DNA from 3 places in the Pseudoalteromonas sp. SCSIO_11900 genome. Region 1 is predicted to be linked to each of the others. Evidence: predicted binding sites of a transcription regulator. Region 1 holds the regulator's gene; each other region holds the start of a gene.
What was found. The regulator LexA, encoded in region 1, represses DNA repair genes until DNA is damaged. The targets are predictions, from matches to a motif close to TACTGTATNNNNATACAGTA.

Region 1 (10,943 bases):
AACCAAGCCCAGCGTCACTTAAACGCGTGTATGCGCCCAGAGCCACCACAATTAATGCGAATAAACTCGTTGCTAATACCAAATTTTTATAGTTTTTATACATAGCATCCTCTACTTAGCTCGAACGAGAGTAATTGAGTAATTTTTTTAGATCTTTTAATAACCCTTTTTGGATCAAACGGTTTTCTTGTGGTTGAGAACTAAATGGATACTCCAGTACAATTAGCCCCATATGATCGATTAAATACAAACTGGCAGGCTTTAACTGCTGTTGCTCATCAATAACATGCCAACGCGTTGTAACTAGCTCAGACTGTCCCATAATAGCCATATCAACTTTGTGTTGGTTTTTGCCAAGGGCAATATATAAATTGTCTAAAGCGGCTAATTGCTCCGTGCAAGACGCTTTGCATTGTGCTGAATAATTTAAAGCGATGGTCCATTGCTTAGGGTTATGCTGCGCCCAATTGTCTAGCTTAATTTCACGCTCTAAAAATTCACCATGGTTAGTAATTGCTGTAGGTAGCCAATCAAGTTTTAACGCACTGTAAGCCAGCACTAAGGGAATAGCGCAGCACACAGCAAAGAGTAACAGGGGTTTATTTTTCATTATCTATCCTCTTCCTGCTTGCAAAAATAGCGACCACCACACAGGCAACCGCAATTAAAAACCACTGTACTGAGTAGGCATAATGTTTTTCTGGACTCATAACAACGGCTTCATAATGAGGGGCAGCAATTTCATCAGCTTGACCTTGGCGGTAAGCCATAAAATTCACTAAAGGGCGATTAGATTGGCTACTCAATGCTTGTAAATCAATGATTTGAATTCGTTTGGCTAAATCCGACTGAGTATTGTTATTGGCTAAGGTAAAGCCACTTAAATTATCTTCTTTAATTTGTGCCGTTAACGTAAATTTACCATTGGGTATTGTTACGTTTGGTAGGATTTCTCTTGAACGTTCTGCTTTTACCCAGCCTAAGTTCACTAACAAAAAGCGTGATTCATCAGACAGTTTTAATAATGCCAGTAAGTCGTAACCAACCTGACCATTATAGATTTGGTTATCAAGCAACCAATAATTATTAGTGTCAAAATAACCATTTAACGAAACCAATACACCGGTTTTGTTCCACTCTTTTGGCAGCTGTTGTAACTCTGCCCAGCTCATTACGCCATGTTGTTGTATATTTTCAATGGCACTAAGCTGCTGTTGCTTTTGTTCTGCTCGCTGTAATTGCCAAAACCCTAGTCGCACACAAACCAATACCACAATAACAACCAAACAAATTGTTATTATTGAGCTAAGCTTTTGTTTGTTAAATACAACTAACTGCATAAGGGTAAAATCCAGTGATTATTAAAATTATTATTGTTCTACTGTTATTATTTATATTATTTAATTTATTTCGTGCTTTATTAATTATGGTGTCGGGGAAAACCAATGGACGCCCTATGTCTCACTTTTTAGGGCGTCGGGTGTTATTTTCTGTTGTGGTATTAGTGATGGTGATTGCCGCACTAAAACTTGGTTTTATTACGGCAAATCAGTCCCCCTTAATCACTAAAGCACATACACAAATACAAACAAACACAGCCAAACAACATCAACAAAATGCCAGTACCAAGCTGCAGCTTGAAAGGCAAAGTGCTTATCTTTAGTGAAATGTCCTTTCATAATGCGCAAAAACACCACCAATAAAATAATTGTTCCTAAGGTGACGTGCATACCGTGAAAGCCGGTTAACAAAAAGAAGGTATTGCCATAAATGCCCGCACCAAGGGTTAAGTTAAGATCGTTATAAGCATATATATACTCTTCTACCTGCAGCCCTAAAAAGCACATTCCGAGTAAAATGGTCACTCCCAAGCATACTTTGAGTGGCGTACGTTTATTATTTTCCATCGCCACATGGGCAAAATGTAAAGTTACCGACGAGGCCAGCAAAATAAGGGTGTTGATAAGCGGCAACCCTTGCCAGCCCATAGCTTGGGTCGTGGTGCCTCCTGGGGTATTTAGCAATGGCCACATGGCTTCAAACGTCGGCCACAATACTTCATTTGTCATGGCGTTGTTATCCGCACCTCCAAGCCAAGGCACAGAAAACATGCGGGCATAAAAAAGCGCCCCAAAAAATGCCATGAAGAACATCACTTCTGAAAAAATAAACCAGCTCATACCTTGCCTAAAAGAACGGTCCATTTGTGCAGAATAAAGCCCTTGATCAGACTCGTGTATGACATTTTTAAACCAGCTAAACAGCATGTAAAGTAGTACAGCTATACCTACGTATAACAAGTAAACGCCATTACCACCCTCTTTGCCCATATCCATTACGGTTAAGGCTGCGCCTACCGCAATAAAAAATAACGCAACTGCCCCAACTATTGGCCATGGACTTTGCTCTGGTACATAATAATGTTCATATTTTTGATTCATTTTATTTGCTCCTAGTTTTTCACCAGTTTTATAAGCTAGTTATTACTGGCTACTAGCCTCTCGCTAATATCAAATACGGTATAAGACAGGGTTAACTCTTCTACATCACTGGGTAATTCAGTATCTACATAAAACAATAATGTAAACTCCAGCTCTTCACCTGCCTTTAACGGTTGCTGATCAAAGCAAAAACACGCTATTTTGTGTAAATACTTGGCCGCTTTTCCTGGTGCTACCGACGGTATAGCCTGCATTACTTTATCTTCATTGCTGTTATTTTTAGCGCTAAACTTAACTTCACGCATGGCCCCAGGCTTTACATCTACACTGTACTCTTTAGATTTAACTTCAAAAGGCGCACCACTTTGCGCATGCGTAGTGAAACTAACGCTGACTTCTCTATTTTCAGTGACCAAGGTACTTTGCTGTGCCTGCTCTAACGAGGGCTTACCATTAAGCCCCGTTATATCGCAAAACACGTCATACAAAGGGACCATGGCAAATGCAAATGCAAACATTGCAATGCAAATCACCACCAGCTTTTTTAATAACGGCAAGTGAGTCATTATTTAATATCCGGCGGCGTTGAGAAGGTATGATAAGGCGCAGGTGAATCAACTTCCCATTCAAGCCCCTCAGCTCCATCCCAAACTTTTGCAGGCACTTTGTCGCCCCCTTTTGCACATTTATACACAACCACCACAAATAATAATTGCGATAAACCAAAGGCAAACCCACCTATACTAATAATGGCGTTAAAATCAGCAAACTGTAGCGCATAATCTGGAATACGGCGTGGCATACCGGCTAACCCCACAAAATGCATTGGGAAAAACAGCACATTTACACTTATTAACGACAACCAAAAATGCCATTTTGCTAAGGTAATATTGAACATGTTTCCGGTCCATTTTGGCAGCCAATAATAAGCCCCCGCCATAATAGAAAACACCGCGCCCGTTACGAGTACATAATGAAAGTGTGCAACCACAAAATAGGTATCATGATATTGGAAATCGGCAGGTGTAATCGCTAGCATCAATCCCGAAAAACCACCTAAAGTAAACAACACAATAAATGCGATACTAAACAGCATTGGCACTTCAAAGCTAATAGACCCGCGCCACATAGTCGCTACCCAGTTAAATACTTTTACGCCGGTAGGTACCGATATCAGCATAGTCGCGTACATAAAAAACAACTCACCCGCCACGGGCATACCAGTGGTAAACATATGATGCGCCCACACAATAAAGCTCAACAAGGCAATGGAGGAGGTGGCATACACCATAGAGGCATAACCAAATAGTTTTTTACGTGAAAAGGTGGGAACAATCGTAGAAATAATGCCAAAGGCAGGCAAAATCATAATATAAACTTCAGGGTGACCAAAAAACCAAAAAATATGTTGGAACATCACCGGATCGCCACCACCAGCGGCATCAAAGAAACTGGTCGCGAAGTATTTATCGGTGAGCACCATAGTAACTGCACCAGCAAGTACCGGCATAACTGCAATAAGTAAAAACGCCGTGATCAACCATGTCCACACAAATAACGGCAGCTTCATCCACGTCATACCCGGAGCACGCATATTTACTATGGTGACCACCACATTAATGGCCCCCATAATCGAACTAATACCCATAATATGCACAGCAAATACAAACATTGCTGTGTTGTCGTTACTATAAGTGGTGGAAAGCGGCGCGTAAAAGGTCCAACCAAATGCAGGGCCACCACCAGGCATAAATAATGAAGCTAATAGGATTAAAAACGCAAACGGTAAAATCCAAAAGCTCCAGTTATTCATTCTCGGTAAGGCCATATCTGGCGCACCAATCATTAGCGGGATCATCCAGTTTGCCAAGCCGGTAAAGGCTGGCATAACCGCACCAAACACCATTATTAAACCATGCACTGTGGTCATTTGATTAAAAAAGTGAGGATCAACCAGTTGTAGGCCCGGCTGAAATAACTCAGCTCGAATAACCATCGCCATTGCCCCACCAATTAAAAACATGGTGAGTGAAAAAATTAAATATAAGCTACCTATATCTTTATGGTTGGTTGTAAATAACCAGCGTTTAAAGCCTGTGGCAGGTTGATGGGCATGATGAGCCTCATTGGTATTAGGTTGTTCTGCAATGCTACTCATTATTTAGCCTCCCCATCAGCATCCAGTGCCGCTTGTATCTCGCTCGGTTGAATTACATCACCAGTGTCATTACCCCACGCGTTGCGTTTATAGGTAATAACAGCTGCTATTTGCTTGATTGATAATTGCTTTGCGAAAGACTGCATAGCCGTACCTGGTTTACCATGGAGCAAAATATCTATATGCCCTTTGATATCACCTATGACTATTGGGCTGCCTTTAAGAGCCGGAAAAACACCCGGCAAGCCTAATCCTGTTGGCTGATGGCACGCCGCGCAGCTCGCCATATAAACCTGCTCACCAAGCGCCATCAGCTCTTCTTTTGGTACAACTTGGTCTAATAACGCAGCGTCTGCTTCAGCTGCTTTTTGCTTGGCTTGTTTAGCCTCTGCTAACCACGTTTTGAAGTCTTCTTCTGTTTTAGCTTCTACCACAACAGGCATAAAACCATGATCTTTACCGCAAAGCTCTGCACACTGCCCACGGTAAGTACCAACCTCATTAATATTGGTCCATGTTTCGTTAATAAACCCAGGGTTTGCATCTTTTTTAACGGCAAAGTCAGGCACCCACCATGAGTGAATAACATCATCTGAAGTCATTAAAAAACGTACTTTTTGATTAATTGGTAGTACCAGCGGTTTATCGACCTCGAGTAAATAATTCGGGTTTTTATCAGCAAGGTTGGTTATTTCATTTTGAGGGGTAGCTAGCATGGAATAAAACTCAACGTCCTCCCCCATATACTCGTAATGCCACTTCCACTGTGAGCCTGTAATTTTAATGGTGAGATCAGCTTTGCTGGCATCCTCCATGGCAATTAAGGTTTTAGTCGCAGGAATGGCCATAACAATTAATATGACAAAAGGGATCGCAGTCCACAGTATTTCTACTTTGGTGCTTTCATGGAATTGGGCAGGGACAGCCCCTTTAGATTTGCGATGATGAATGAGTGCCCAAAACATAATGGCAAACACGATCACCCCAATCACACAACATATTAAAAAAATAGTCATGTGCAGTTGGTATACATTATTACTTATATCGGTTACGCCTTTACGCATATTATATTGGCTATTAGCAAGCACATTCTGCGAAAAAACAAACAATATAAGCCACAAGGAAGAACTCAGCTTACCCATGTGACGGCTCCTTTGATGCTATTGCTGACGCAAAGCGAAGAGGCATACGGCTTAAACGCCTATTCGTTATTTTTATTTTTTATAAGGGTGCTGGATTTAGTAAATGTGTGTTCTCAAAACGACTAAGCTGTGAGTTATTTTTATTCCAGCTCTTTAATAACTAGTTAAAAAATAAACAATAAGCAAGGTGAGTATGAAAAATAAACAAGGTGTATTTTTTAAAATGCGCAGCTAAAAAAATAGCAACTAGTCAGGCAATTAATCTAAGAGTCAGGTTTAGTAAGGGGTGTATTGAAATTACAGGATAGAAATATAAAAAATTGTTAACTTAAAAAAGCAGAGTAAATTTGTTTATTTATAAAGTATTTAGTGATTTTATTTATGATAGGGGGAGCACTTAACAACATATAGTCATACATTTGATAAGTTAGACATTGTGCTGCTAACAAACCCAGCGCCTAATCACTATTAAGCGCTAAATTATGCTTTAATACTACATCCAGTCAGCGTTACGAATAACACCTACCGCTAAGCCTTCAATATTGAACGACTCATTTTCTAAATCGACCTCAATAGCTGAAAACTCATCATTTTCAGCATGTAAGAGTACTTTTCTGCCCGCTTTTTCTAAACGCTTCACGGTTACATCGTCGTCAACACGGGCAACAATAACTTGTCCATTTTCGGCAACTTGGGTTTTATGCACAGCAAGTAAATCACCATCCATAATACCAATGTCTTTCATACTCATACCGTTAACACGCAATAAAAAATCGGCCGCAGGTTTAAACATTAAAGGGTCAATTTTACAGTGGCTTTCTACATGCTGTTGCGCCAATATTGGCTCACCGGCAGCCACCCTGCCAATTAAAGGTAAGCCTAACTGCTCTGGCTCCTCTTCTTCAACAAGCTGAATTCCGCGACTCGCGCCTGGCTTCATTTTAATAACACCTTTTTTGGCCAATGCTTTTAAGTGTTCTTCTGCAGCATTTGCACTTTTAAAACCCAGTGTTTGTGCAATTTCGGCACGTGTAGGAGGCATACCAGTGTCTTTAATAAACACTTTAATGAGTTCGAGTATTTGCGCTTGGCGTTTCGTTAATGGTCGCATACAACTGGTTTTCCATACAGTACAATTAACTGTGAGTATATACAGTTATTTAAAAATCGCAAATATAAATTAATGCCTTATATGCCGTTATCATCAAACAATAACCTACTTTAAAAGCAGGGTAATAAATGTAATTATTAGCAACGCATTATCATATTAATAAATTTTAATTCTCGATTACTTATCCAAGGAGCTAGCATGAGTATTTGGCATCAACCGATTACATTAGAGTTTTGTAAGCAATTAGATCAAGGTATTACAGGCCAAGGGACACTCATGAAAACCATGGGAATAGAGATCAGTGAAATTGGTGATGACTACTTAGTGGCAACTATGCCGGCAATTCCAGAGCATCATAACCCTATGGGTATCGTTCATGGTGGCGCAAATGTGGTACTTGCTGAAACAGTAGCAAGTTATGCCGCTAATTTTGTGGTTGATTTCAATCGGTTTTATTGTGTTGGCCAAGAGATCAGTGCAAGTCATTTAAAGGCATCACGCAATGGCACATTAACGGCCACAGCGAGAGCTTATCATATCGGCAAACGCAGCTCGGTTTGGGATATTAAAATAACCAATAGCCGCAATGAGCTTTGCTGCGTATCACGTATGACCGCAGCCGTAGTAGAGCGAAAAGGCTAGTAAATCTGTTAACCAAGGTTGAGGTTAAATTACTTTTCGAGAGGGTAAATAGTAATTTCCACACCTGCACCAATTGCAGATATACGTAACAAGGTATCTGCATGTAAAGCTTGGTTAAAGCATTTTGGCGAAGTGCCAGACTCAAAACCCATATCGAATGTTCTGCGTGAACAACTCAACCATTGCTTTAATGCATTGCGTGAACACGACTCGATTAACTCGCACAAGTGATTAATCGCTTTATCTGGCGTGGTTATTTCACCTGCAACCTCAATGCGAGCAAGTTGACGGTATTCGTCTTTATCATAATGTAAAATAGTTGCGACCTTTTTTAAATCAGCAACTAATACGCTAATATCTTGCTTTGACTCAAGCTCTAGATCTACATTTAAAAATTGAATTTCCGACATTATCTCGTTTTTACCCTCTATTAATTTCATTGCAAACTTTAACGCAGTTTTACCGTTATACCAAATCAACAACGCAAGAATCACTGCATTAACGCGTTTTTAGCGTTAGCCTCTGAATATTGCCCACTATTTACTCCTAAAAAACGCCCTCTACAAAATACGCAAATTAAAATTAAAGCATGCCGGCGGCGGTTTACTTTTTTATTCTAGGCCTTAAACTAGCCGCTCCTGTAGTTCACGTATGTGATGGATATGATTCGGTTTATTTTAGCTTTGTTGGCTTGCTGTGCTTGTTTTTCAGCAATGGGCGAACAATTTACGCGGTTTTCGAGTGCCAAAAAGCACTTAATTAATACCCTTCCCGAAAACGCTAAAAGTATTTATTGTGGTTGCGATATAAAAAAACAAGGCAAAAAGTTAGTACCCGACCCTACCCATTGTGGCTACGTGCCTCGCAACACACTAACCCGCTCAGGCAAAGTAAATCAACGTGCATTGCGAATTGAATGGGAACATATTGTCCCTGCATGGGAATTTGGTCACCAGTTACAATGCTGGCAAGATGGTGGGCGTAAAAACTGCCGCAAAGTTAGCGCTAAGTTTCGCTTGATGGAAGCCGATATAAACAATTTAGCCCCTGCAATTGGTGAAATTAACGCCGATCGCTCAAACTACCGCTTTGGCATGTTAGCCCAAAACGCGACGCAATATGGTCGTTGTGAGGTTAAAGTTAATTTTAAACAACGTGTTGTTGAACCGCCTGTTCATGCACGTAAACGCATTGCCGATGCGTACGCTTACATGCAAAAAACGTATGGTTTAAAAATTTCAGCTAAACAACAAAAGCTATTTAATGCTTGGCAACAACAAGCTTATGCTGCCAACACAAATAGTAAAAAGCTGTAAGTTTAAATTAAAAGTGTGTAACACACGCTTTTAATTAATCTAAAACGCTTGGTGTGGTCCAAATATTTCGTAGTGAATATTTGAGCTTTGCACACCTAAATCAAGTAGCTGGCCTTTTACGTAAGCCATAAATGATGCTGGTCCACACAAATAAAATGCCCCTTCGCTAATAGGTAATGATGCCTCAAGCACCGTTAAATCCATTAGCCCAGTGAAATCACACTCCTCGCCACCTTGATTAAACCAAGTAAATGTTTTTAGCTGTGGATGCATTGCCGTTTGCTGCGCTAAATACCCTTTAAATGAAAATTCGCGGCTATTTTCACACGCGTGCAAATAACTAATCGCTTGATTTTTATCACCACTAAGTAGCGTTTGCAGCATTGCCATCATCGGGGTTTGGCCAACACCTGCTGAAATAAGTACAACTGGAGTTGCCTCATTTTTTAAAATAAAATCTCCCGCTGGCGGGTATAACTCTACTCGTGCGCCTTGCTCTAGTGAGTGTAAATAATTAGACACCACGCCAGGCTTTGGTTGGCACTCTTTTTTAACGCTAATACGATAGTTTTTAGCATTGCTCTTTTGCGAAATAGAATACTGGCGGATCTCTTCATATTCTGCGCCCTCAGGCTTAACTTTAATGCCAATGTACTGTCCTGGCTTGTAGGTAATAACTGCTTTACCATCCACAGGTGTCAGCGTAAAACTAGTTACGAATTCAGATTCAACATGTTTATCAGTAATTTCAAACTGGCGCGTGCTTGCCCAGCCACCATGGTTGTTTTTACTGTGCGCATACAATGCCGCTTCTTCGGTAATACAAATATCAGCAAGTACACCGTAGGCTTCGCGCCACGCATATTCAACATCGGCAGTAAACTGCTCAGGAATAAGCTCTTTAAGTGTGCCGATCAAATGCGCCCCTACAATAGGGTAGTGTTCGGGTAAAATATTCAAGCTGGTATGCTTATGGTTAATTCTAGCTAATGCCTCTTTTAACACGGCTAAATTATCAATATTTTGCGCGTACGCAGCCAACGCATTAAATAATGCAAATTGCTGACGACCCGTTTCTTGATTAGTCATATTAAAAATATGTTTAAGTTCCGGGTTATGGCTAAACATGCGCTTATAAAAATGATCGGTGACGGCTGTACCCGCTTCTGCAAGTAATGGAGCTGTACTTTTTACAATCTCAATAGTTTTTTCAGATAACATGTTTATTTCCTATGTAATAACTAACTGCTTGCACTTAGCATTACACAGAGCGTGCCAACTAATTAAACCCATAATATTCAACAGGTTAAATTAACTCACTTTACAAGATGAGTCTTTATGACCTACTATAAAACATGTAAAAATACACTAACAGGTCATTTTGACTCAAGTTGCCTTGGAGCTTGCACAAAGCACCTTACATGCCCACAGTTTTGAGCAGCTCTTAGCCACGGTTGAACGTGTTATTCCAAGTGATGCTAGCGCCTTGTTAATTCGCCAAGGCGAGCAATTAAAGCCCTTAGCCATTAAAGGGCTTATGCCCGATAGCCTAGGACGACGTTTTGATATTGCGAAGCACCCTCGCCTTAAAGCCATCTGCAGTAGTCGTTTGGCTCTGCAATTTGCACATGACTGTCCACTACCTGATCCATACGACGGGCTACTACTGGCTAAAACCGGTGATATTCCAGTGCATGCCTGCTTAGGGTTACCCCTTTATGATAAAAACGCACTACTTGGCATTCTGACCTTTGATAGCCTAAACGCTGATGCGTTTGACGGCATTACGGCTGATACACTCAACACCTTACAAACCTTGTGTAGCGCACACTTTAAAACAGCTCTAGAGCTTGCCCATTATAAACAGCATGCTCAGCATTCAAATGAATTAGTACAAGCGTTAAACCGTGAGGCACTCAAACGCGATGGTGGTGAAATTATTGGCCAAAGCCCAGTAATACAAACCCTTAAAAACGAAATAAAGCTGGTTGCAGCCTCTAATTTTAGTGTATTAATTTTAGGTGATACTGGGGTCGGCAAAGAGTTGGTGGCGCGTAATATTCACTTGCATTCAGCACGCAAAGATCAGCCATTGATCCATTTAAATTGTGCATCACTGCCTGAAAACCTCGC
Region 2 (10,943 bases), 2.1 Mb from region 1:
CCATAAGGTGGTTTAAGTTTTTACTGTGTGCTGTAAAATAACTGCATATTTTTTACAGACTCGCCGTGGCGAGCAACATACAGAGTAACCATAATGGAAAATAAACTAACCGCAATCGACACTCTCGCGGAACTTGAAAGCTTTTTACTGCAAGTGGAAAACGGCGGTTTAGGTTTAACTGGCGTAGCAGGCGTCGGCATGGCAACTAATAATGCCGACGGCAGCCGTTTTGTCGCGGTGTTTGATGACAAGCAACAGCTTTTATTAGCCCGTGAAATTACCGAAGAGATTTTTCAAAGCGGCCAAGATATGGTGCGCAACGGCGTAGGGCGTAAACACTAATACCTTACTACTAATTTAAAAAGCGCCAAATGGCGCTTTTTTTGTGGTTTATTTTAAACAGGTGTTAAATATAAAATAAATGGTAATTATTCACCAAGACAAACTATTTTCTAAGGATCTTTTTTAGCTATTGGCTGATCCTGCCAGTGTGCCAAGCTAGAGCGATTACCCTATCGCTCTAGCTTTAATGAATTTAAACAGCATAAATATCACTGAAATAGTTGAGCAAACTAAAATTCAGTTACAAGAAGATAAAACACTCTCGCCAGCGTTGAAGATGTCTATTGAACTCATTCTTGTTGTCGTTGTTATGCTAGCTAACCTGAGCTGCACATAAGAAATGGAACTAAATGCCCTTGCGGTGATCAGATCTTTCGACCAAGAAACATAAGATTACCGAGGCAAGGGCATGAATAACTTAAATGCAATTTACGTAGATGTCGATGATTTTTGTTTATTATTAGATATGGTCGATAATGTTACAGGTAGTTTATACGCAGATAAAGGTTATGTATCTGCAAACCTAAAAGCGGAACTTGCTGAGCAAGGGATTGATTTTATTACAGGTCAACGACGTAATATGAAACGTCAGCCAATATCATCTTGGGATAGAGCGATGTTATCAACGCGTTTCATCATTGAAACAGTTTTCGACCAGCTGAAAAATATGGCTCAAATAGACCACACAAGGCACCGCAGCTGCATCTCATTTATGGCTAATTTAATTTTAATGGCTGGATTAATTGCCTATACTTTTCAGACTAAAAAGCCGAGTATAAAAGTGACTCGGCTTTAATTCTTATGCAGATCTGAGATTAACTAGACCCTCTACACCTGAAAATTGTAATACTAAAAGGCATGGTATTGAGCCAAACACAATTGCAAATAATTTCATCAAACAATAAGGGTAAAGTGGTTTTTCTTTTTTGATCGATCTGCATAACATTCTCTATTGTATTTTTAGACTCAAATTACAATTTGAAAAACATGGAGACAAGTTAAATGTGTTTATTTTTTAAAATAATGAGAAAGCTGGTTTAGGAGGGTGCCATTAGCTCTCTTCCTATATATCCCCCCCAATCAGAATCAGAAAGTAGAAAATAAATTAGATTAAAAAGGGTGCGATAAATATTTAGAAAGGCAAATTTTATAGTGCGATAAAGAGGATGTTTTAATTTATAACTAATTGAAGTTAACAAAATTAATTGGTCGGTATGGAGAGATTCGAACTCTCGACCCCTGCCACCCCATGACAGTGCGCTACCAAGCTGCGCCACATACCGACTTCGATTGCAATAGTACGTGTATTTATAAAAAAATCAATAAGCTTTTGTTTGTTTGGATATTTATTGCGCAAGCGTTTAATATTAAGCGCTTGCGCCAGAAGTTTTACACGGCTTTACTCTTTATTTAACCACTGGTTGATCGTGTTATACATTTCATCTCGTAGTATTGGTTGCGCAGTTTTGTTAGGGTGTAAGTTATCGTTTTGCATTAGCTCGTTTTTTCCTGCTACTTTAAGTACAAAAAACGGCATTAAATAAGAGCCTGTGGCTTTGCTAACACTGGCAAAACTATCGGTGAACATTTTACTGTAACGTGGGCCATAGTTAGGTGGAATATAAATTTCCATAAGTGCGGTTTGTGCATTTGCAGCTTGGCTTTTTTCAATTAAAGCCGTTAAGTTAGTTTGCATTTTTGTGATTGGAAAACCGCGCAGGCCATCATTAGCACCAAGCTCAATGAGCACGTGAGTTGGTTGGTATTGCTCAAGTAGCGCGTCTAATCGGCGCAATGCACCGCCGGTGGTTTCGCCGCTAATACTGGCATTTACTAAGTTGATAGGGCGTTGCTCGGTATCGTATTTATCTTGTAACAATTGCACCCAGCCTTGTTCTTGTTTTAAGCCATAGGCTGCGCTTAAACTATCACCAAGTATTAAAATCGTGTTGTTAGCTACCGCGTGTAGTGGGTTAATAACTAAAAATAAAATGAATACACAACGTAGGATTGAATGGGTCATATGTCAGCGCTTTCTCAATTAAATATAATTCAAGTAAATGGTTTATCTAAAGTGGTTTCCACCTTTGAAGGTGAGTTGTCCATCCTCAGCGACATCAGCTTTAATGTCAAGCATGGCGAGTCTGTTGCCGTAGTGGGCACGTCGGGCTCTGGTAAATCTACATTATTGAGCTTGCTAGCAGGGCTTGATACCGCCAGCAGTGGCGAGGTGGTGTTAGATGGCGAGCCGCTGCACGAATTAGACGAAGAAGCACGTGCAGCACTGAGAGCTGCTAAAGTCGGATTTGTATTCCAGTCTTTTATGTTGGTACAAAGTTTAACTGCGCTTGAGAACGTGATGTTACCCGCTGAGCTTGCTGGCGAACGTGATGCTAAAGAGCAAGCGCTCGCATTACTTGAAAAAGTCGGCTTGAGTCACCGTGTTGATCATTACCCGTCGCAGTTATCTGGTGGTGAGCAACAACGTGTTGCCATTGCTCGCGCATTCGTGGGTTCGCCTAAAATACTGTTTGCCGACGAGCCATCAGCTAACCTAGATAGCAAAAACGGCCACATGATAGAAGCGTTATTATTTGATTTAAATAAACAAAATGGCACTACGCTTATTTTAGTTACCCACGATGAAGCACTGGCGCAAAAGTGTGAACGTATTATTCAGATTGAAGCCGGTGAGCTGGTACACAATTCAACAGAGGAAATGGCAAATGTGGGCTAAATTAGCGCTTAAACTATTTTCTCGTGAGTTTCGCCGTGGTGAACTAACCGTAATAAGCGCAGCCATTGCACTGGCAGTATTAACCGTGCTTACTTTATCTATGGTGACAGAGCGAATTGCACAAAGTATTGCCCAAAAAAGCAGTGCATTTATAGCAGCAGATCGTGTTCTTGCCAGCAATCACGCCATAGATACCGCCTTTATAACCAAAGCAGAACAACAAAACTTACAAACTGCACAAATGGTGTACTTTGACACTATGCTGTTTGCAAACGATCAAATGCAGTTTAGCTCAGTAAAGGCTGCATCAAACAGTTACCCGCTTAAAGGCCAATTGAAAGTTAAGTCGGGTTTGAATGCTCAAACTGAGGTTGCACCCGGTGCGCCAAGCCCTGGTAACGTATGGTTAAGTGAATCGGTTTTTTACAGTTTAAACATAAACGTAGGCGACCAAGTTGAATTAGGTGCCGCGTTATTTAATGTGGAAAAGGTGATTGTAGAAGAACCCGATGCGCCATTTAATGTGTTCTCTAGCAGTCGCAGAGTACTTATTAATATTGATGATGTACCAAAAACTGAAGTAATACAGCCCGGTAGCCGTGTATTTTACCGCCAGTTGTATGCAGGTGATGAAAGCGACATCAATAGTTTTTACGATTGGTTAAAACCGCAACTTAAAGAAAACCAAAACTGGTATGGTGTAAAAGACCGTCAATCACCCATTTCAAATAGCTTAAACAGAGCCGAAAGCTTTTTATTGTTAGCAGGTTTGCTGGGCATTATATTAGCCGCGGTTGCTATTGCAGTATCGGCTAAGCGCTATTGTGAGCGCCAATACGACCCCGTCGCGATGATGAAAACCTTAGGTGGCAGCCGCGATATGATCCGCAAAATTTACCTTATGCACTTATTAATGGTGTGTACCATGGCGGTAGTCGTTGGCCTTGCTATTGGTTACGGCTTACAAGAAGTTGCAACTGGTTACCTTGCAAAAAGCATGGGAACCGAATTGCCCATGGCAGGGTTTAAACCGTGGTTAGTCGCCATTAGCACCGGGGTTATTTGTGCGGTTATGTTTTCTATTAAGCCGTTGTTAGATTTATTTGATATTCCACCACTTAGAGTGCTTCGCCGTAATTTAGGCGACCGCCTTGCGGTAAGTAAAATCCATTTAGGGCTTAGCGCCTTAACGGTATTTTTATTAATGTGGTTATTTAGTAACAATATTAAAATTACCCTTATTTTATTTGCCTCAACGCTTGCGCTTATTTTAGTGTTGTTTTTAATTTCTAAATTAATATTTGGCGGGGGCCGAAAGCTTGGCTTAAAGCCAGGTAACAGCTGGTCGTTGGCTATTGCGTCTATTCAAAAGCGCGCCAACGTTAATGCGGTGCAGCTAATTAGTTTTTCGCTAGCGATTAAATTACTGTTGTTTTTAATTGTGCTAAAAAACGACATTATTTCGGATTGGCAGTCTCAGTTACCAAGTGATGCACCTAATGCCTTTTTGGTTAATATTACGCAAAATGAGCTGGATCCGGTAAATGAATACTTAGCGCAAAAAGGCATTCAAGTGTCGGAGTTTTACCCAACGATTCGTGGCCGCGTGAATGCAGTAAATGGCGAAGCAGTAGCACGTGAAGTGTCATTGCAAGACAACGAGAAAAAAGACGAAGAAGCCCGCTCAGGTATTGGCCGCGAGCTTAACTTAACTTGGCTTAACGAAGTCCCCTCACAAAATGACATTATCGATGGCCAGTGGTTTGGCGATGACGCAGTAGCTGAGGCCTCACTTGAAGAGTCGATGATGAAGCGCCTTGATGTGAAAATGGGCGATACCCTCACGTTTTTAATTGGTGCGCAGTCGTTCGACGCTAAAATTACCAATGTACGTAAAGTTAATTGGGCCACGCTTAAACCTAACTTTTTCATTATTTTAAGCCCCGATGTACTCAAAGACTTTCCGGCCACGTATATTTCATCAGTACGTATTGAGCCTGAGCAAAAGCGCGACTTTAGCCAGTTATTACGTACATATCCTACGATTACAGCGATTGATGTAGACAACTTTGTTAAACAAATACAATCGACTATTGAACAAGTGTCGTTAGCTATTGGCTTTGTACTGGCTATTGTGGTGTTGTGTGGCGCGTTGGTACTTATATCGCAGGTGCAAGCAAGCTTAGGTGAGCGGATGCAAGAAATTGTGATACTGCGTACTTTGGGCGCTAAAAGCCGATTAATCAAAAATGCCACCTTGTATGAGTTTTTATTACTGGGCGGTTTAGCCGGACTGGTGGCTGCATTTTTCAGCGATATTGCGTTATTGATTGTACAGCAGCAAATGTTTGATTTAGCGGGTAAGCTGCATCCTAATATTTGGATTATTGGCCCCGTTGCTGGTGGCGTGTTTGTAGCAGGGTTAGGCTATTTTATGATTGCTTGTACGCTTAAACAAAATACCCAAGGCTTAGTACGCGCATTGGCGTAAACTTTTCAGCCAAATAGCGTTTAAATGCCTACTTTTTATGTAGGCATTTTTGTTTTTGCTTGGTACTGGTAATTTATACAGTGCTCTGGCATTATTAGCACTATTAATAAATAACAATAATGAGAGTGCTGTTTGGCCATAATTTTAGGGATCGATCCGGGCTCGCGTTTAACGGGTTACGGTGTGGTTGCGCACCAAGGGGCTAAGTTTACTTACTTAGGCAGTGGCTGTATTAAATTAGCCGATCACGACTTTCCCACCCGACTTAAAATGATTTACCAAGGCATTACACAGCTTATAGAGCAATTTTCGCCTGAAACATTTGCTATAGAAAAAGTATTTATGGCGCATAACCCTGATTCTGCTTTAAAGCTAGGCCAAGCTCGTGGCGCTGCGATTGTCGGTGCCTCTATGGCCGACTTACCGGTTTTTGAATACTCAGCACGGCAAATAAAGCAAGCCGTTGTGGGTAACGGTGGGGCAGATAAATCGCAAGTTCAACATATGGTTAAAAACATACTTAAACTGCCAGGTACGCCGCAAGCCGATGCGGCGGATGCGCTTGCAATTGCAATTTGCCATGCCCACTCTGAACAAAATTTAATAAAACTAGCGGGTAGCGCAAGCAAAACCGTTAGAGGACGTCTAAGGAAATAACAATGATAGGTCGCTTAAACGGCGTGTTAGTTGAAAAACAGCCCCCAGAAATACTATTAGAAGTGAGCGGCGTTGGCTACGAAGTACAAATGCCAATGACCTGTTTTTACGATTTGCCTAAAGTAGGCGACAACGCCATTGTGTACACTCACTTTGTAGTACGCGAAGACGCACAGTTATTGTTTGGCTTTAATAATAAAACCGAGCGTGCGTTATTTAGAGAGCTGTTAAAAGCTAATGGCGTAGGGCCTAAATTAGGCTTAGCTATTTTGTCGGGCATGTCGGCGCAGCAGTTTGTAAGTTGTGTAAATAATGAAGATGCTACCGCTTTGGTTAAGCTGCCAGGGGTGGGCAAAAAGACCGCAGAGCGCTTAGTGCTCGAAATGAAAGACCGATTAAAAAATTGGGGTAATGACTTATTTACCCCATTTAGCGATAGCGCCGTAATAGAGCCTGCGAGCGATGCAACTATAGCCAATAATGCGGCCGATGATGCGGTTTCGGCGTTAGTGGCGCTCGGTTATAAATTGCCACAAGCGCAAAAAGCAGTAAAATCAATAAGCAAACCCGATATGTCGACTGAGGTTCTAATTAAAGAATCTTTGAAATCAATGCTGTGAGTAAATTATGATCGAAGCTGATCGCTTAATAGATGCTGCTGAAAAAACCAACGAAGACACCATAGACCGTGCTATCAGGCCTAAGTTACTGGCCGACTATCGTGGTCAGCCGCATGTTAAGCAACAAATGGAAATATTTATTGAAGCCGCGCGTAGCCGCAGTGAAGCGTTGGATCATTTATTAATATTCGGTCCGCCAGGCTTAGGTAAAACCACGCTTGCCAATATTGTAGCCAACGAATTAAATGTAAATATTAAAACCACCTCGGGCCCTGTGCTTGAAAAAGCGGGCGATTTAGCCGCATTGCTTACTAACCTTGAAGAGGGTGATGTACTGTTTATTGATGAAATTCACCGTTTGAGCCCGCAAGTTGAAGAAATACTCTACCCGGCAATGGAAGATTACCAGCTCGATATTATGATAGGTGAAGGGCCAGCAGCACGCTCTATTAAGCTTGATTTACCCGCGTTTACACTCATTGGTGCAACTACCCGTGCGGGGTCATTAACTTCTCCACTGCGTGACCGCTTTGGTATTGTACAGCGTTTAGAATTTTATTCTGTGGAAGACTTATCACACATTGTGGGGCGCTCAGCGCATTATCTTAGTTTAGAAATGTGTGACGATGGCGCCGCTGAAATAGCCAAACGTTCGCGCGGTACGCCACGTATTGCAAATCGATTATTGCGTCGAGTGCGCGATTACACCCAAGTAAAGTCAGACGGTACGGTTAATGCTGAGGTAGCTCAACAAGCCCTCGACATGATTGACGTTGATAAAAGCGGTTTTGATTACATGGATCGTAAATATTTACTCGCCATCATCGAAAAGTTTATGGGTGGCCCCGTTGGGCTTGACAACCTAGCCGCGGCAATAGGCGAAGAGAAAGAAACCATAGAAGATGTGATTGAACCGTTTTTAATTCAACAAGGATTTATTCAGCGCACGCCGCGAGGGCGAATTGTCTCTGATAATGCGTATCACCATTTTGGCTTGTTACCTAAAAAAGACTAAATAACCAGAATAACGAGACTCTTTCTAAAGCCACTGTCATTTTAACGACAGTGGCTTTTTTGTATAAGCAAAGGCTAAATTTAGACGTATTTTACTTTGCCAATAATTCACTGAGCGTTAAGACATATCAGGCTATTGTGCGGCTGTAGTAACGGTATTGAGCCCGAGTGTAACTAATTTTACAAATTGCGGGCAAAAAAAAGCCCGCAAATAATGCGGGCAAACAACAAGTTTAAGGAAGTAATCTAGGGAACTACGTTTTACTTGTTGAGGTCATACCCCAAGAAGTAAAAAAGTAATACGAAATAAATCATATTACGAAGAACTGGATTCAATGAAATAGCTTTCATTTAATGCGCTAGCTCGGTATAGGAGAATAATACCGAAGCGGCAGAATTTGTTCAAACTAGAAAATTTATATTTTCAGATTAAAAAAACTAATAGCAGGGGTTTTCTGTTTTTACTTAATGTTGCATGTTAATTAACCATTAATTCTATAAGTTAATGAAATGCTTTGTTTATGTATATTAACATATAAACGTTCGGTATTAGTTTTACTATTACGTTAAGGTAAGCGTGTAGTGTTTATGAGTGCTTATGCATTAATTTTGAATAAACAGCGTATTTTTGTGACTCTTTAGTGAAATTAAGCAGGCTTATAAATAGCCTTATTGTTATTTATTTATACAGTAAAACAAGAGTTAAGTAGTAAAACTATTTTTTTTAACGTTTTTTGTTGGCTATTCACAGCAATATCGTTGTCAGCAGGAAATACACTAGATACACTAGCTGAACTTTAATGGTGGCTAATGTGTTACAAAGTTACCTTACTCAAATAAATCAATTTGATGTTTTTAATTATTTAGGAGTTTAACGTGGGATCAGGGCTTAATTTTTTAGATCTAATTCTAGAAGCCAGTTTGCTTGTGCAATTAGTAATGCTAGCGTTGGTTGCTATGTCGGTTATGTCGTGGGCTATTATTTTTCAACGTAAAAAAGCCATCTCTGACGCCTTAGCAAATGCCAAAAAATTTGAGCATCGTTTTTGGTCTGGTGTTGACCTAAGTAAGCTATATAACGAAATTTCATCACGCGGTGGTCAATCAACGGGTATTGAAGCGTTATTCACCTCAGGTTTCAAAGAGTTTGCACGCCACAAAAAAAATACCTTTCAAAGTGCAGGCATTGTTATGGAAGGCACGCATCGTTCAATGCGGGTTGCGCTTTCTCGTGAAATAGAAAAACTAGAATCAAGCTTATCGTTTTTAGCAACCGTTGGGTCAATTAGCCCCTACATAGGTTTGTTTGGTACAGTATGGGGTATTATGAATGCCTTTATTGCCTTAGGTGAAGTAAAACAAGCAACCTTACAAATGGTTGCACCAGGTATAGCAGAAGCTTTGATTGCAACAGCAATGGGTTTATTTGCGGCTATTCCTGCCGTTATTGCCTATAACCGATTTGCTAATAAAGTTGAAAAGTTAGAATCTCATTACATTAACTTTATGGAAGAATTTGCCAATATTTTACACCGTCAAGCAGCTACCCAAATAGAGGCTCAAGCGAATGTACCAGCGTAAAAAGCGTCGCCCAGTCGCAGAAATTAATGTAGTACCATACATTGATGTAATGTTGGTGTTGCTTATTATATTTATGGCCACTGCGCCATTAATAACCCATGGCGTAAAAGTAGACCTACCAAAAATGGAAGAGTCAGACTTAGTTGATACCAAAGATACGCCGCCCATTATTGCCTCTATTGATTCGCAAGGTAAGTATTATGTAAGCATAGGTACTGATCCGGAAGAGCCAATGGAAGCATTAGATGTAGCCGCTGTAATTAAACTACAACTAATGAAAAACCCTGATACCCCAGTAATGATTAAAGGCTCAGGTAAAGTGTCGTATCAAGAAGTGTTACTGCTCATGGATTTTTTGAAGAATGCAGGTGTACCATCGGTAGGCTTAATGACCGAATCCTTTGAGGGGACCAAGTAGTCATATGAATACGTCGTTAATCAAATCAGTAATACTGCATTTAGCATTAGGGGGATTTTTGTATGCATCAGCAAACATTCATCCACCTAAACCTAAAGTAATGGAAGTGACGCTTAATGCCGCCATTCCTGAGCCAGAAAATGCGGTGTCTGCTGTGACCGTGGATCAACAGCAGGTTGAGCAAAAAATTGCTGAGTTACGCAAAAAAGAAGAAGATAAAAAGCGCGCTGAAGATAAACGCATTCGTGATTTAGAGCGCCGCGCAGCAGAAGCACGTAAGCAAAGTGAATCTGAAGCAAGACGCATTAAAAAGCTAGAGCAGCAGCGCAAAGCTAAAGAGAAAGAAAGAGCCGAAGCCGAAGCTCAAGCTAAAAAAGCCCGCGAAATAGAACAACGTGAGCGAGCAAAAGCCAAACAAGCGCAAAAGCAAAAGCAAGAGGCTGAAGATGCTGCTAAAGCGGCTGCCGACAAACGCAAAGCCGAAGAAGCCGCGCTTAAAAAAGCCGAAGAAGAGCGTAAAAAACGTGCTGAAGAAGCTGAGCGTAAACGTCAGCAAGCATTACAAGAACAAATACTGCAAGAGCAACTTGCCAAAGAGCAGGCTGCACGCAATAAAATACGTCAACAGCAAGTAGTGAGTGAAGTTGATAAATACCGTGCATTAATTATGGCGCGTATTCAGCAAAACTTATTAATTGATGAAAAAATGAAAAACCAGCAATGCCGCATTAATCTCCGTCTTGGGTTTAATGGCTTGGTTACGCAGGTTAAGTCGTTAGGTGGTGATAAGTTAGTGTGTGAAGCTGCTTTAAGAGCGGTTCGCATGGCCGACACATTACCGGTATCGAAAGATAAAGACGTATTCGAACAATTAAAGAATATTAATATAACCATCGCGCCAGAGTTTTAAGGGATGACATGTTTAACAAAATTAAAATAGCCTGTTTAGTTTTAATATTAGGGTTTCAGGGTGTTGCACACGCGGCACTTGAAATTGTTATTACTGAAGGTATAGACGGTGCAAGACCGATTGCGATTGTGCCTTTTAAATATCAAGGTATTGGCCCTATTCCAGAGCAGCTT
Region 3 (10,943 bases), 300 kb from region 1:
TTTGTAATATAAAGTTACCGAAAAAATTAAACTCTGTGTTATGCATGTAACGAATAATGCTAACATGCAAGGCTACTATTAAAAAAATAACAGACTATGGCAATAAATGTTTTATTGGTTGAAGATGACGAGCTGCTAGTAAAGCGCATCCAAAATCATTTTATAAATACCGAGTTCTCTATTGACGTTGACGCAACGGGTGCCGATGCTTTAAGCATGGTTAAAAGCCGTGTAAATCAGCGCAGTGCTATTTCCTTGGCAATTATTGATATTGTGCTGCCAAAGCGCAATGGTTTACAACTTGCCAAAGAGTTAAATACGCTCACCGATATCGGTGTTATTTTGTTATCGAGTCGTGACTCACAAGCTGATCGTATTGCTGGTCTTGCTCAAGGTGCCGATGACTATATTTGCAAGCCTGTCGATTTACTCGAGCTTGAGTTGAGAATGCGCGCTTTATACAAACGTATTGCAAACAATCAACACGACGATGACAGTGAAGAGTTTATCGAATACGCAGATTTTAAACTCCATCCAGATAACCGCACACTCATTACAGCCAGTGGGATTGAATCACGGCTCACCGAGGCAGAGCATAAAGTGCTTATTTGTTTAATCGGCAATGCCGGTAAAGCCACTTCACGTGAAAAAATATCAGAAGAAATTGGCCAGCCTGATTGGAGCCCCAACGATCGTACTGTAGACGTGTTAGTGGGTCGTTTACGTAAAAAGCTTAACGATGAGAAAGATCAAAAACGCATCGTCACCGTGCGTGGTAAAGGCTATATGCTATCTATTTAGTATTGGGTTAACTGCGATAATAAACGCTCAAATGCCCGATAATTAAGTGCTTCTTTAAGCTCATTTAAACTAATTTGTGGCGCGCCTTTTAAATCACTAATGGTACGCGCTACTTTTATCACTCTATGATAAGAGCGCGGCGATAACGCCAGCTTTTCACTTGCTCTAGCTAAAAACTGTAGCTCCGCAGCGGGTAACTCGCAGTATAAGCTCATTTCTTTGTTATTTAGCCGCGCATTTACTTTACCTTGGCGTTTTAATTGTATTGCATAAGCCGCTTCTACTCGCGCTCTCACTTCAGCACTGGTTTCTTCTGCAGTCGTACTTTGTAGCTCCACGCTGCTTAGTCTAGGGAGCTCAATTTGCAAATCAATTCTATCGATAAACGGTCCCGATACCCGCGATAAATAACGCATCACTTGATCAGGGGTCGCCCGTTTATCATGATGGCACCCAGTCGGGCTGGGATTAAGTGCTGCAATAAGCTGAAACTGTGCCGGAAATTCCATTTGTCTTGCCGCGCGCGAAATCGTCACGGTTCCGGTTTCCATTGGTTCTCGTAACGAGTCCAGTACTTTGCGCTCAAATTCAGGCAGCTCATCTAAAAATAATACACCATTGTGCGCTAACGATATTTCACCGGGTTTAGGGTTAGACGAACCGCCTACCAGCGCAACGGCAGAGCAAGTGTGATGAGGATTTCGAAATGGTCGCTGACGCCAATTGGTTAAATCGATTGAGTGGCCAATAATGGAATACAAAGCGGCAGTATCAATGGCTTCATCATCTGACATGGTTGGCATTATTGTAGACATTCGTTGCGCAAGCATTGATTTACCGGTTCCTGGTGGTCCTAAAAATAGTAGGTTATGTCCACCTGCGGCAGCAATTTCTAATACACGTTTAGCACCAGGTTGGCCTTTTACATCACTTAAATCGAGTAAAAAGTCTGGCGCTTGGGTACAGTCAGGGTAGGTAATATTCAATGGTAAAGGTTGTTGGTTGAGTAAGTCTCCCCACACCTCTTGTATAGAGCTTACCGCTTTTCGTTTTACACCGCTGACAAGGCTGGCCAAACTATCGTTTTCAAGAGGAAGAAAACAGCAACGGTTTTGCTCTTTAGCTCCAAGCACTGAGGGTAAAATAGCATTTACTGCACGTATTTCACCATTAAGTGCAAGCTCACCATAAAACTCATACTTATGAATATCAGGGCAGACTATTTGTCCCGATGCGACCAAAATGCCTACCGCAATCGCAAGGTCAAACCGCCCGCCGTCTTTTGGTAAATCGGCGGGTGCTAAATTAACGGTGATACGTTGATCGGGAAATCCAAATTGAGAGTTTTCAAGGGCGCTGCGTACTCTATCCTTGGCCTCTTTAACCGATGCTTCGGGTAAGCCGACAATATGAAATGCAGGTAAACCATTCCCTAAATGCACTTCAACCATAACCTCGGGGGCATTAATTCCTACTTGTGCGCGAGAAAATATACGGGCTAACGACATTCCTTATCCTAGTTAACTGCTATATTAAACCAGTTTAGTCAGGATATTTAAAAACATGTAATATAATCTTCCATTTAATGGCCGAAAAGCGCAGCAATAAGGTCATTAACATACTCAAGATCATCGCCACTTCCACCGTTAAAGATAGGTTTATAGCTAACGTATACACGATACCACCAGCAATACAGGTAATAGCATAGAGCTCACCTTTGAGCAGCATAGGAATATCGCGGGCAAGCACATCGCGAATCAATCCACCAAAACAGGGGGTGATCACCGCCATAATAATAACCGTCATATCAGGCATACCGGCCAATTGCGCTTTTTGTGCTCCCATTACCGCAAAAAAGGCTAAACCAAATGCATCGGCTGTTTGTAAAACATAATAAGGAATCGATTTTTGTTTATTGATCAGTCGTGTTGTAACAAGCACTGCTGCTAAAATAGCATAGAAGTAGCTTTGATCGTGTAACCAAAATACGGGTTGATCGAGTATCACATCGCGAACAGTACCGCCACCAATAGCCGTAACGGTTGCAAGCACAACCACACCAAAGCCATCCATTTTCTTTTCATAGGCAACCAAGGTGCCCGATATAGCAAATACCGCTACGCCAATTAAATCAAACCAGTGATAGAGTTCAGTCATAATTTTTATTACAAAAAGTTTTAAAGAGTTTAACGCATAGCATACTAAATATTCAGCAATAACACTTTCAAAAAGTAGAATTAGAAAAGAACAGTAGGTATACGCGTTAAAAATAGCGTGAGGGAATATGAATTTTAGGCATAAAAAAACACGCTTTAGGCGTGCTGCTTTACTATAACTGTTTATTTCAGTGGTTGCGGGAGCCGGATTTGAACCGACGACCTTTGCTGGCTAATGAAGAGCTGAGACCGACGAGCTACCCATTTCACTGAATTTTAAGCATAAAAAAACACGCTTTAGGCGTGTCGATTTAATAAAACATGTTATTTCAGTGGTTGCGGGAGCCGGATTTGAACCAACGACCTTCGGGTTATGAGCCCGACGAGCTACCAGACTGCTCCATCCCGCGCCTGAAATTGCAGATTTGTTTATAGTTGCTTACATTACAACTTGGCTTCCAATCCTCTAAAGGAAATTGGTTGCGGGAGCCGGATTTGAACCGACGACCTTCGGGTTATGAGCCCGACGAGCTACCAGGCTGCTCCATCCCGCGCCTATATATTTTAAGTCTATCGACTACTTAATTTAATCTCTTAAGTTAGAGTTTACAGTAACCTCAAACCTCTAAAGGAAATTGGTTGCGGGAGCCGGATTTGAACCGACGACCTTCGGGTTATGAGCCCGACGAGCTACCAGGCTGCTCCATCCCGCGCCTGTAATTTCTTTGTAACAGTATCGTGTTATTCACAAGCCTGTTTCGAAGAGAGCGCTATAATATAGGAATAAACCTATAATGCAAGGTTTTACTAATTAAAAACGTTTAAGTGAACAAAAACCCATCAAAAGGCGGTTATTACACTAATCGCTGATGTGGGTTTATCATTTTTTGCCACTCCCAATCGGGATGCCCCATAACAATAAAGTCTGGGTTTTCTGTGCTTTCCCTTTGGTTATAGGTCAGAGGGTTAAACTCAGCATCGGTAATACACCCCCCCGCCTCTTCAACTATTACTTGTGATGCGCCAGTGTCCCATTCACCAGTGGGACCAATTCTTAAAAAGCAGTCAGCTTTACCTTCAGCAACAATACAAGCTTTAAGCGAACATGAGCCTAAAGCCACCGTTGCAAATTGCGCATTTAAATACTGACTCACGGCTTCTATTTTTTGGCGGCGACTTACAGCCAAAGTTAAACTTTCGGGAGGTGCTACAAATATTTGTTTATCATGCTCGCCTTTACGCTTAAACGCCCCATTATTAGCGGTAGCAAAATAGGTCACGTCTTTTGCTGGCCAATGAATCACTCCCAATACAGGATGATTATTTTCTATCAGCGCAATATTAACGGCAAAGTCGCCGCTTTCTAATATAAATTCACCGGTGCCATCCATCGGATCAAGCAGCCAATAGCGTTGCCAGTGCTGCCTGTCTTCCAATGCTGGGATCGGCGTCTCTTCTGACATAATAGGAATATCGGGAGCTAGCGCTTTTAAGCCAGCAACAAGTACATCGTTTGCGGCTAAATCTGCTTTAGTAACTGGTGTACTGTCTGATTTTTCTTGTTGACCAATATCATCTTTTTTATAAATAGCCATAATTGCATCACCTGCACTTTGGGCAAGTGTTATGCATGGTTCAAGTAATTTATCCATTAGTCGCTCCTGAGGCTAAGTACTTATCTAATAATAGCAGAGCGGCAACACTACGTGCTTCAGTAAAGTCAGGTTGTTCTAATAGCGACTGCCACTGCGCAAGTGGCCATTTAACAAGCACTAATGGCTCTGGCTCATCACCTAATAGGGTTTCAGGGTATAAATCTTTAGCAAAGAGGATATGCATAGTGGCATTGAAATAACTAGGCGCCATAGTGACCGTTTTAAGTGCTTCAAAGTATTCTGCACCAAAGCCAATTTCTTCTTTGAGCTCTCGGTTTGCTGCTTGCTCAGGTGTTTCACCGGGGTCAATTAATCCTTTAGGGAAACCTAACTGATAGTCATTGGTGCCGGCGCAATACTCTCGAACGAGTAGTAGTTCGTTTTCAGCTGTGATGGGTACAATCATAACGGCTCCACGGCCACCGCCGCGAATTCGTTCATACTGACGCTCTTCGTCATTTGAAAATTTTAGTTCTAAAGACTCCACAGTAAATAAGCGACTTTTAGCGACAACATTATTACTGAGAATTTGTGGTGGTGTTGGGTGCTTTTTCTGTGTCATGGGCATCAATTTGCTATCATTGCAGTTATACTAATCATATACCCAAATGAGTATAAGATGCGAGTTTCAGTTTGAATTAAAAGCAATTTAAATGCAGAGTTAATCATAAAATATCTTACCCGTAGTTAAGGTTAAATATTTATCTGCCGTTATTGAATTCGCCCTTAATATTTCATCATTGGGAATATGTTTTTAGAGTTCAATTAACAGAGCCCATTATATTTCGCTTGCAAGCATTTCATCGCAACGTAATCATTTAACGCCTCAATTTCCACAAGGATATATCATGCTCAATTGGTCAAAAATCGATACTGTATTACTCGACATGGACGGGACTTTACTTGATTTACATTACGACACTGACTTTTGGCTCAATGTTGTTCCACAACAACATGCTCTGGCTCAAAATATCAGTTTTGAGGAAGCCCGCGCAGATATCTTAAAACGCTATCAGGCTGTGAGTGGCAAAATTCAGTGGTACTGCTCTGACTATTGGGAAGCACAGCTAAACTTACCTATTCTCGAATTAAAGCGTCAATCTGCACATTTAATTAAAATACGTGAAGATGTTCCGCATTTTTTAACTGAACTTCGACGTGCAGGTAAAGAACTCATTTTACTTACCAATGCTCATCCAGAATGCGTGATGCTTAAATTTGAACATACCGCCATTGATAACTACTTAGATGGGGTAATATCAACGCATGAATATGGGGTAAGTAAAGAGCAACAAAGTTTGTGGCATAAGGTTCAAGGAGATTTAGGGTTTGATAAACGCCGCACATTATTTGTAGATGACAGCTTACCGGTATTAAATGCCGCACGAGAATACGGCATTGAGCATTTACTTGCGGTTGCTAACCCTAATAGCCAGCAACCACATAATGTAATAGCCGATTACTTAAGCGTCACCGATTACCGTAAGCTTATTTAGGGTAACGCGCTACTAGGCCTTGATATACCTGTTTTGCAAAATCTACATGCTCAGTATCAAGGCTTTTAACTACTTCAACTAAGTGTTCGTTATCTTCTTTGCCATGCCACACTTTAATGTAGCTACCCTCTTTGTAACCATGATCCTGACGGAAGAAGTTCAGCGTATTTTTACCCACATAGCCACGATATAAATCATCAATATCCATACCGATTTGTGCCATACAACCGGCAAAAGCAGCCGCATTAAAGGTTTTATTGGCAACCGCACTGGCCGCTAATAGCTCAAGGGTTTGTTTGAAGTCATCACCTTGTTGTGGGGCGCTCATTTGAGTTTGTAGCTGCGTAGCGATTTGCTCGTAGCTGGTCTTACCGTCGATACGTAGCGATAAACCAAAATGAAAAATATCAACCAGCTCTAAAATTACTTGTTCAGTATCTGGCGTTTGTTTTTTCCACCATTTCCAACCGTAATGATCCAGCATTTCTGCACATTCAACCCAAATAGCTCTATACCACTCAAAGCCTTGACTAAACCATTGCTCATGTACTTTGGTATTCATGGCATTTTGCATTTCTAGCATAACAACTAGTTTGTTTAAATTCGCAGACATACTGGTTCCACTGTTGGATTTATAATTAGGGTAATAATACAGATAATATAACTTAACGACCAGCCGAAAACTCATGCCATGAGTTGATCAGGTCAACAAAGTCTTCAAAACCACAACCACTGCTTAAATCATTCTCTTCCAGCATGAGTTCATCATCTTGGTAGGCTAATATATCTTCGTTATCTTGATGCAACGCATGCGCTTCGAATAATGCTTCATCTTTAGAAAGAATTAGGTCAATTTCGTGGCCTTTAAGTGTTAACGGTTCAAAGCTTGAACTCACCGAGCTAATAAGTGCTTGTACCATCGCGACTTTTTCTTTGCCAATTTCTTCGTTTAACCAGCGGCCAATTAGGGCATGCTCGCTGCTTATTTTAATGCGCAGCCCGCTAATAGGGTCACGTATAAATTGATATTCCATAACTTTATTCCAGTACTGCCAATGCAACAGATTATAACCTAATCAGCTATGAATAATGAAAGCCAGATACAAAAATAGCGCCATAAGGCGCTATTTAGCATCATCAATTTAGCTAACCGCCTGAGCGATAGCGTGCAGCATCAATAATTGCCCATAAATGGAACACGGCACCGATTACGGCTGGAACAACTAAAAACCATAGCGCATAACCGCCAAAAACCAGAATTGCAAAAACAAGTGCCGCTAAAATACGGCCCTGCACCAACTGCCCTAAACCGGGGAAGAAAATATTACATAATGCTGCGATTACGTTACCGCCAGAACCTTGTTGAGACATACTCACCTCTGTAGTTTAATTAATTTTGTATTTGTACTTATTATTTATACTTACACACTTTATGCCAATTTATTAAAGCTTACAAATCATGTAGTTAAATTATTACGAATTTATCAGTTTAGTATTTTTTGCCAAAAATAGGTCAAATTAGCAATTTTAAATAGGTATTTTAATTACTTGCTCAGTTTATACTGTTAACTATTCAACAACTTAAATACGTATTTTATAAATAGCTGTTTATAAAAACAGTATTTTATTTAGCCTAACAAAAACACCTGTTATACTGCCCCCATTATTGATTGAAAAGGCGTAACGATGGACGTTTCTGAATTACTCGATGGCTTAAATGACAAACAACGCGATGCCGTTGCAGCCCCACTACAAAACATGCTGGTATTAGCAGGTGCTGGTTCGGGTAAAACACGTGTTTTAGTTCATCGTATCGCGTGGTTAATGCAGGTTGAGCAAGCTTCTGCTTATAGTATTTTTGCGGTTACCTTTACTAATAAAGCAGCTAAAGAAATGCGCACGCGAGTAGAAGAAACCTTAAAAGCACCTGTCGGTGGTATGTGGATTGGTACATTCCATGGTTTATCACATCGTATTTTGCGCGCTCATCACCGTGAAGCAAACCTACCAGAAGCCTTTCAAATTTTAGATTCTGATGATCAGCTAAGAATGATCAAGCGCCTATTAAAATCAATGAATATTGATGACAAAAAATGGCCTGCTAAACAGTTTGGTTGGTATATAAGCGCTAAAAAAGATGAAGCTCTGCGTCCTAAAGATATTCAGGCATACGATATTAACGAGCAAATGATGCTGCGTGTTTACGCGGCCTATCAAGAAGCTTGTGATAGAGCGGGCCTAGTTGATTTTGCAGAAATATTACTACGTAGCTATGAGGTTCTTAAAAATAACCCAACCTTGCTGCGTCATTATCAGCAGCGCTTTGCGCACATGCTCGTAGACGAGTTTCAAGATACCAACACCATTCAATATGCGTGGTTAAAACTACTTGCGGGCGATACCAGCAGTATCATGATTGTAGGCGATGATGACCAAAGTATTTATGGTTGGCGCGGCGCAAAAATAGAAAACATTAAACGCTTTTTAACTGATTTTGACGCAGAGACGATTCGCCTTGAGCAAAACTATCGCTCGACTGCCACTATTCTTAAAGCCTCAAACGCGTTAATTCAAAATAACTCCGAGCGAATGGGTAAAAGTTTATGGACCGACGGTAACGACGGTGAACCTATCTCTATTTATGCTGCTTTTAATGAGCTAGATGAAGCGCGCTTTGTGAGTAGCAAATTACGTAGCTGGCTTAATGCAGGTAACGCACTACAAGATGCGGCTATTTTATATCGTAGTAATGCGCAATCACGGGTACTTGAAGAAGCGATGCTACAAGAAGGTTTAAAATACCGAATTTATGGCGGTATGCGATTCTTCGAACGCCAAGAAATTAAAGATGCTCTTTCATACTTACGCTTAGTGGGTAACCGCCAAGATGATGCGGCATTTGAGCGTGTAATTAATACGCCCGCCCGCGGCATTGGCGATAAAACATTAAGCCATATACGTGACTGCGCTCGCGCTGAATCTTTGCCGCTTTGGTATGCTGCTAAAGCCATTGTAGAGCAACAGCATTTATCGGGTCGCGCTTCTGGAGCTGTTGCCAAGTTTGTTGAGTTAATTGAACATATTGAAGATAAAATTAGTGACTTAACGCTGCACGAGCAGGCTAAATATGCCATTCAAACCTCAGGGTTAATGGCAATGTATCAGGCTGAAAAAGGTGAAAAAGGCCGTGCTCGGGTTGAAAACTTAGAAGAATTAATTAGCGCCTGCGATCAATATGAACTCCCTGAAGAGGAAGAATTTAGTTCACCACTACAAGGCTTTTTAGCCTACACCTCGCTTGAATCAGGTGAAGGGCAAGCTGATGAACATGAAGATGCGGTACAAATGATGACGCTTCACTCAGCTAAAGGCTTAGAGTTTCCGCTGGTATTTATGGTCGGTGTTGAAGAGGGCATGTTCCCATCACAACAAAGTAATGAAGAAACGGGCCGTTTAGAAGAAGAACGCCGTCTTTGTTATGTAGGTATGACCCGTGCTATGGATAAACTGTATATAAGCCACGCAGAAAGCCGCCGTTTATATGGTCAAGAAAAATACCACAGCCCATCGCGTTTTTTACGTGAAATACCCGAAGACTGTTTGGAAGAAATTCGCATTAAAACACAAGTCTCAAGACCGCCTGCTGCAGGGCGCTTTAGTGCATCAGTAAGCCATGCGGCATTTGAGGAAAGCGGGTTTAACTTAGGTCAACGCGTACTGCACGCTAAATTTGGTATAGGCACGGTGCTTAATTACGAAGGCAGCGGCGCACAATCGCGTGTACAGGTTAACTTTGACGACTTAGGTAGTAAGTGGTTAGTAACAGCTTATGCAAGACTACAAGCCGTTTAACCGCGTTATAAAGCATCTGCAACAGCAGCTAACGAATGCTAAACATCGTCAGTTACTGTTGCTTACAGGCGATAAAAATTGGTGTTATGAGCAATGCACTCAGCTGCTTGCTCAATTACAGCAACCCTCTTTTGTTCTTTCTAAAAACACAAATTTAGTTAATGCACATTGGCCAGAGCATACCCATCAAATTTTAGGGCAAGAGTGCGCCCATGCTGTCTATGATGGCTACAGTGGACTGGTGCCAGATAAACTAGCAGCCTTAGCGGGCGTAGTTCAAGCGGGTGGCTTTTTAATTGTATTACTTCCAGCGCTCGAATCACTTGAACATTGGTGCGATCCTGCGCTGCCATTATTTCAATCATTTGGACAAGCGTATCAATACAGCTTTTTTAATCAACGTTTAAAGCACTTACTGAGCAGCGCCTCCTTATTACATTTTAATCAACAAGATGACTGGGTTACTCTTGCCGACATTGATGCCTCAGCAGGTACAATAGATTTTACCGAGCAACAACAATGTGTTGAATTAATAAAAAAAACCGCACACGGACGGGCAAATAGACCATTATTGATTAATGCTGATCGGGGACGGGGGAAATCAGCGGCGTTAGGGATTGCCGCAAGCGAGCTCAGCGATAAAAAAATCCTCATCAGCTCTATGCAATTTCGCGCATTGCACAGCAGCTTTAAACATTTAGCAAACGCACTTAATTTGGAGTATCAAGCAGGCAATAAATGCATTGCAAACATGCAATATATTGCACCTGATCAACTACTTAACGAACAGCCTGAGTGTGACTTGCTATTAATTGATGAAGCGGCAGCAATCCCTGTTCCAATGCTCATAAAACTACTCCACCTTTATCCTCGCGTGGTATTTTCAAGCACCATGGTTGGCTATGAAGGCAATGGTCGCGGCTATATTCTAAAGTTTACTCGCTACATTAAAACGCATTTTAAAAATATGCGCAGTATGACTC

Region 2: the regulator LexA is predicted to act here: its motif matches at 5,634-5,653, upstream of ruvC (crossover junction endodeoxyribonuclease RuvC).
Region 3: the regulator LexA is predicted to act here: its motif matches at 7,711-7,730, upstream of uvrD (DNA helicase II).

The regions. Positions count from the first base shown of each region.
Region 1 is NZ_KK070023.1:723,305-734,247, forward strand. It holds gene BG00_RS03375 (COX15/CtaA family protein) at 1-103, opposite strand, end outside; gene BG00_RS03380 (hypothetical protein) at 116-610, opposite strand; gene BG00_RS03385 (SURF1 family protein) at 600-1,340, opposite strand; gene BG00_RS18465 (DUF2909 family protein) at 1,355-1,663, shown strand; gene BG00_RS03390 (cytochrome c oxidase subunit 3) at 1,566-2,441, opposite strand; gene BG00_RS03395 (cytochrome c oxidase assembly protein) at 2,477-3,007, opposite strand; gene ctaD (cytochrome c oxidase subunit I) at 3,007-4,599, opposite strand; gene coxB (cytochrome c oxidase subunit II) at 4,599-5,741, opposite strand; gene lexA (transcriptional repressor LexA) at 6,235-6,852, opposite strand; gene BG00_RS03415 (PaaI family thioesterase) at 7,051-7,494, shown strand; gene BG00_RS03420 (hypothetical protein) at 7,524-7,904, opposite strand; gene BG00_RS03425 (endonuclease) at 8,157-8,810, shown strand; gene hmpA (NO-inducible flavohemoprotein) at 8,850-10,031, opposite strand; gene norR (nitric oxide reductase transcriptional regulator NorR) at 10,192-10,943, shown strand, end outside.
Region 2 is NZ_KK070023.1:2,804,006-2,814,948, reverse strand. It holds gene BG00_RS13000 (hypothetical protein) at 94-342, shown strand; partial or broken gene BG00_RS12995 (transposase) at 779-1,138, shown strand; tRNA gene BG00_RS12990 (tRNA-Pro) at 1,549-1,625, opposite strand; gene BG00_RS12985 (arylesterase) at 1,742-2,365, opposite strand; gene BG00_RS12980 (ABC transporter ATP-binding protein) at 2,366-3,079, shown strand; gene BG00_RS12975 (ABC transporter permease) at 3,069-5,570, shown strand; gene ruvC (crossover junction endodeoxyribonuclease RuvC) at 5,703-6,227, shown strand; gene ruvA (Holliday junction branch migration protein RuvA) at 6,230-6,847, shown strand; gene ruvB (Holliday junction branch migration DNA helicase RuvB) at 6,855-7,862, shown strand; gene tolQ (protein TolQ) at 8,738-9,442, shown strand; gene tolR (protein TolR) at 9,429-9,860, shown strand; gene tolA (cell envelope integrity protein TolA) at 9,865-10,770, shown strand; gene tolB (Tol-Pal system beta propeller repeat protein TolB) at 10,779-10,943, shown strand, end outside.
Region 3 is NZ_KK070023.1:1,027,261-1,038,203, reverse strand. It holds gene BG00_RS04820 (response regulator transcription factor) at 97-801, shown strand; gene BG00_RS04815 (YifB family Mg chelatase-like AAA ATPase) at 798-2,309, opposite strand; gene BG00_RS04810 (trimeric intracellular cation channel family protein) at 2,344-2,958, opposite strand; tRNA gene BG00_RS04805 (tRNA-Met) at 3,291-3,367, opposite strand; tRNA gene BG00_RS04800 (tRNA-Met) at 3,435-3,511, opposite strand; tRNA gene BG00_RS04795 (tRNA-Met) at 3,594-3,670, opposite strand; gene cysQ (3'(2'),5'-bisphosphate nucleotidase CysQ) at 3,812-4,609, opposite strand; gene nudE (ADP compounds hydrolase NudE) at 4,602-5,174, opposite strand; gene yrfG (GMP/IMP nucleotidase) at 5,461-6,108, shown strand; gene BG00_RS04775 (dUTP diphosphatase) at 6,101-6,721, opposite strand; gene BG00_RS04770 (YacL family protein) at 6,774-7,142, opposite strand; gene BG00_RS04765 (hypothetical protein) at 7,255-7,479, opposite strand; gene uvrD (DNA helicase II) at 7,795-9,960, shown strand; gene BG00_RS04755 (GNAT family N-acetyltransferase) at 9,938-10,943, shown strand, end outside.